DNA from 2 places in the Amycolatopsis sp. NBC_01286 genome. Region 2 is predicted to be linked to the other one. Evidence: riboswitches for the same ligand, from Rfam matches in the RefSeq annotation. Region 2 holds a riboswitch; the other holds the start of a gene.

What was found. Region 2 has a riboswitch for thiamine pyrophosphate ahead of thiC (phosphomethylpyrimidine synthase ThiC). Riboswitches for the same ligand answer to the same signal wherever they lie in the genome.
Region 1: linked by a shared signal. The riboswitch ahead of OG570_RS18395 (thiamine ABC transporter substrate-binding protein) and the one ahead of thiC (phosphomethylpyrimidine synthase ThiC) in region 2 are both predicted to bind thiamine pyrophosphate.

What each region holds. Positions count from the first base shown of each region.
Region 1 is NZ_CP108428.1:3,788,852-3,791,045, reverse strand. It holds gene OG570_RS18395 (thiamine ABC transporter substrate-binding protein) at 51-1,100, opposite strand; TPP riboswitch at 1,122-1,231, opposite strand; gene OG570_RS18390 (4a-hydroxytetrahydrobiopterin dehydratase) at 1,264-1,548, shown strand; gene OG570_RS18385 (winged helix-turn-helix transcriptional regulator) at 1,958-2,194, opposite strand, start outside.
Region 2 is NZ_CP108428.1:3,203,760-3,205,953, forward strand. It holds gene thiC (phosphomethylpyrimidine synthase ThiC) at 1-1,288, opposite strand, end outside; TPP riboswitch at 1,282-1,406, opposite strand; gene OG570_RS15600 (S1C family serine protease) at 1,457-2,194, opposite strand, start outside.

The sequences.
Region 1 (2,194 bases), 590 kb from region 2:
CCGGGGGCTCCGGGTGGCGGAGCCCCCGGCCCGGGGCGGAGGCCCGGATGTCACTGCACGAGCGTGCGCCATTCGCCGATCCACTTCTCACGCCCGGCCTGCACCTGGTCCGCGGTCAGCGCCTGCGGCTTCTGCGGCAGCGGCGCGACCTGCGCCCAGCCCGCCGGCAGGTCGACGCCCTGGCGCGCCGGGTAGACGTACATGTTGGCCGCCACTGTCGCCTGGAACTGCTGCGAAAGCAGGAAGTCGACGACCTTGCGCGCGTTCTCCTCCTGCTTGCCGCCGGCCAGCACCCCGGCGTACTCGACCTGCCGGTAGCAGGTGTCGAGCAGCGCCTTCGTCCGCGGCTTCCCGTCGTCGCCCACCTCGGCGGCCGGCGACGACGCGTACGAGACGACGATCGGCCGCGGCCCCTTGCCGGAGGAGCCCGAGAACTCCTTCGTGTAGGCCTCTTCCCAGCCGCTGACCACCTTGAGGCCGTTGGCCTTCAGCTTGGTCCAGTAGTCCTTCCAGCCGGCCTCGCCGTACTTCGCGACGGTGCCGAGCAGGAACGCGAGCCCGGGCGACGCCGTCGCCGGGTCCTCGGCGACCAGCAGGTCCTTGTACTTCGGGTCGGCCAGGTCGTCGTACGACTCCGGCGCCGGGATCCCCTTGGCCGTGAAGTAGTTCGTGTCGACGTTGACGCAGACGTCGCCGACGTCGACCGCCGAGAGCCGGTGCTCCGGGTCGACGGCGTAGCGCTGCGGCCCGCGGTCGGCCTCCGGGCTGGTGTACGGCTCGAAGACGCCCTCGGCCAGCGCGCGCGAGGCGAAGGTCGAGTCGACGCCGTACGCGACGTCGCCGACCGGGTTCGCCTTGGTGAGCACGAGCTTGTTGGTCAGCGAACCGGCGTCGCCCTGCTTGAGCACGGAGATCTTGATGCCCGACTGCTGCTGGAAGGCGTCGAGCACCTCCTGCGGCGCCAGGAAGGAGTCGTGCGTCACCAGGGTGACGGTGGGCGTCTGCTTCGCGTCACCGGACCCGTCCGACAGCGAACACGCCGCTGTGACGACGCTGACGACGGCGATGGCCGTCGCGGCGCGAACAGCACTGCGTTTCATCTACCCTCCTGCACTTCGCCGGACGAGGAGGGAAAGCCCTCCCTTCGCCGGCATGATCCGGGATCAGGTGCTAACGGTCGCGGGTCACCCCGCCTCTCAGCCCGGCTCACCGGACTCCCGTGGCAACCGTGCACCTTAGTCCAGGACGTTGGACGATGGAGCCATGACGGAAATCTTGAGCGACGACGAGGCCGACCGGGCCCTGCTCCACGGCTGGGTGCGCACGGGCGAGGTCATCCGGCGCGAGGTGGAGCTGCCGAGCTTCCCGAAGGCGATCGAGGTGGTGGACCGCGTCGCGGTGCTCGCCGAGGCCGCCGACCACCACCCGGATATCGACATCCGCTGGCGCACGCTGACCTTCCACCTCAGCACGCATTCGGCGGGTGGGCTGACGAAGAAGGACTTCGCGCTGGCCAAGCAGATCAACGAGACCCTCGACGGACTGTGATCCCGGCTACTCTGAGTGCACGAAAGCCCGCGTTCGGCGTCTCTCGGTAAAGGACTTCGCACCGAGAGGCAGATATGACGCAGGCGATCGTAGTGGGCACAGTGGCATTCGCGACGATGGTGGCCGCGGCCGGCGGGGTGCTCTGGTTCACCGTCCGCAGCCACCGTCACTCGGACGGCTGAGTGCCGTTTCTGCTGGTCAGCGGCATGATCGGGTGAGCTTCGTCACAGCTGCTAACACTCGGCATGGTCAACGCGCTGAACCCGCGGAAGCATCGGCCCGCTCGTAGGGAAAACGCCATGAACAGCACCCCCGCCACCGCCGCCCTGACCGCCACCCAGCGCGCCTGGATCAACGCCCTCGCGACCGCCGTCGTGCTGATCACGATCGCGATGATGGGCCTCCTCGGCTAGTCCGCCCGGTCGTAGGCCTGCCGGGCTTCTCGCAGGCTCGGCAGGTACTTCTCCGCCCACTCGCGGCAGCGGTCCATGGGCTCGAACAGGGTCCGGCCCAAGTCCGTCAGCGCGTACTCGACGCGCGGCGGGTTCTCGTCGTAGGTCTTGCGGGTGATCATCCCGTCGCGCTCCAGGGACCGCAGCGTCTCGGTGAGCACCTTCGGGCTGACGTTCCGGAGCGGCACGCGCAG
Region 2 (2,194 bases):
CGTGCGCGGCGATCTTGTACGTGATCACGCCGGTCTTGACGTCGTCGCGGTTCGGCAGGCCGAGGTGCTCCTTCGGCGTGACGTAACACAACATCGCCGTGCCGTACCAGCCGATCTGCGCCGCGCCGATGGCCGACGTGATGTGGTCGTACCCCGGCGCGATGTCCGTCGTGAGCGGACCGAGGGTGTAGAACGGCGCCTCGCCGCAGAGCCGTTCCTCCAGCTCGACGTTCTCCTTGATCTTGTGCATCGGCACGTGGCCGGGGCCCTCGATCATCACCTGGACGTCGTGCGAGCGCGCGAGGTGCGTCAGCTCGCCGAGGGTCTCCAGTTCGGCGAACTGCGCGCGGTCGTTGGCGTCGGCGATCGAGCCCGGGCGCAGGCCGTCGCCGAGGGAGAACGTGACGTCGTACTGGCGCAGCAGCTCGCAGAGTTCCTCGAAGTGCGTGTACAGGAAGGACTCCTGGTGGTGCGCGAGGCACCACGCCGCCATGATCGAGCCGCCGCGGCTGACGATGCCGGTGACGCGCCGCGCGGTCAGCGGGATGTAGCGCAGCAGCACGCCGGCGTGCACCGTGACGTAGTCGACGCCCTGCTCGCACTGCTCGACGATGGTGTCGCGGTAGACCTCCCACGACAGCTTTTCCGGTTCCCCGTCGACCTTTTCCAGCGCCTGGTAGATCGGCACGGTACCGACCGGCACCGGCGAGTTGCGGATGATCCACTCGCGCGTCTCGTGGATCCGCTTGCCGGTGGAGAGGTCCATGATGGTGTCGGCACCCCAGCGGGTGGCCCACACCATCTTGTCGACCTCCTCCTCGACCGACGACCAGACGGCCGAGTTCCCCATGTTCGCGTTGATCTTCACCAGGAAGTTCTTCCCGATGATCATCGGCTCGGACTCGGGGTGGCGCCGGTTGACCGGGATCACCGCGCGGCCGCTCGCGACCTCGTCGCGGACGAACTCCGGTGAAACCCGTTCGCGGGCGGCGATGTACTCCATTTCCCTGGTGACGACGCCTTGTTTGGCCCACCCGAGCTGCGTGTTGTGCTCCCGGCCGTCGGCCCAGCCGGCCCGCAGCCGGTGCAGTCCACTGTGGACGTCGATGTTCGCTTCAGGGTCGGTGTACGGCCCGGAAGTGTCGTAGACGTCGAAGTGTTCGCCGTTCGAGAGGTCGATCCGGCGCGCGGGAACACGCAGTCCGGACTCGGTCTGGTGGTAGATCTTGTGCGAGCCCGTGATGGGCCCGGTCGTGACGGAGACGTCCTTGTTCTCCAGCGTTGTCAACGACTTTCACTCCCTACGCCGGCATTACCCGGTCAGGTTCATGCGGTCGGTGACACCCGGGACAAATCCCCAGTCACCCTCTCAGCCCGCCATGGCGCGAGCTCCCGCGTTGTGGTGTTGTGCCACCGACCATGCCACGCCGGGGCGCCAGACTCAAGTCCGCTCACCTCACCCGACCAGTTCGGCCGGTGTGGCGTAGACGTCGACCATGGCTCCGTTGCGCAGCACGGTGATCGGCAGTGCGGTGCCGATCACTTCGGCGAACAGCTGCCGCTGGATGCCCTGCGCGTCCGACACCCGGGCGCGCCCGACGGTCAGTACGAGATCGCCCGTTCGCAGCCCGGCGCGCTCGGCGGGCCCGCCGGAGACGACTTCGCGCACGCGCAGCCCGGCCTCCTGCCCGGTGCGCTCGGCGACGTCGTCGGGCAGCGGCGCGGGCACGCCGACGACGCCGAGGTACGCCCGCCGCACCCGGCCTTCGACGACGAGCGTGTCGATGATCCGGCGCGTCGTCGAGTTGATCGGCACGGCGAGCCCGAGCCCGACGCCCGCGACGGCGGTGTTGATCCCGACGACGCGGCAGGCGGAGTCGGCGAGCGCGCCGCCGGAGTTGCCCGGGTTGAGCGCGGCGTCGGTCTGGATGACGTCCTCGATCACCCGGCCGGCGCGCCCGTGCCGCACCGGGAGCGCCCGGCCGAGCGCGCTGACGACGCCGGCGGTCACCGAGCCGGAGAAGCCGAGCGGACTGCCGATCGCCACCACGAGCTGCCCGACGACGAGGTGGTCGGCGTCCCCGAGCACGGCGGCGGACGGCGTCTCGTCCCGCGCGCGCAGCACGGCGAGATCGGACAGCGGATCGGCGCCGACGACGTCGAAGCGGGCTTCGCTGCCGTCGGCGAAGGTCGC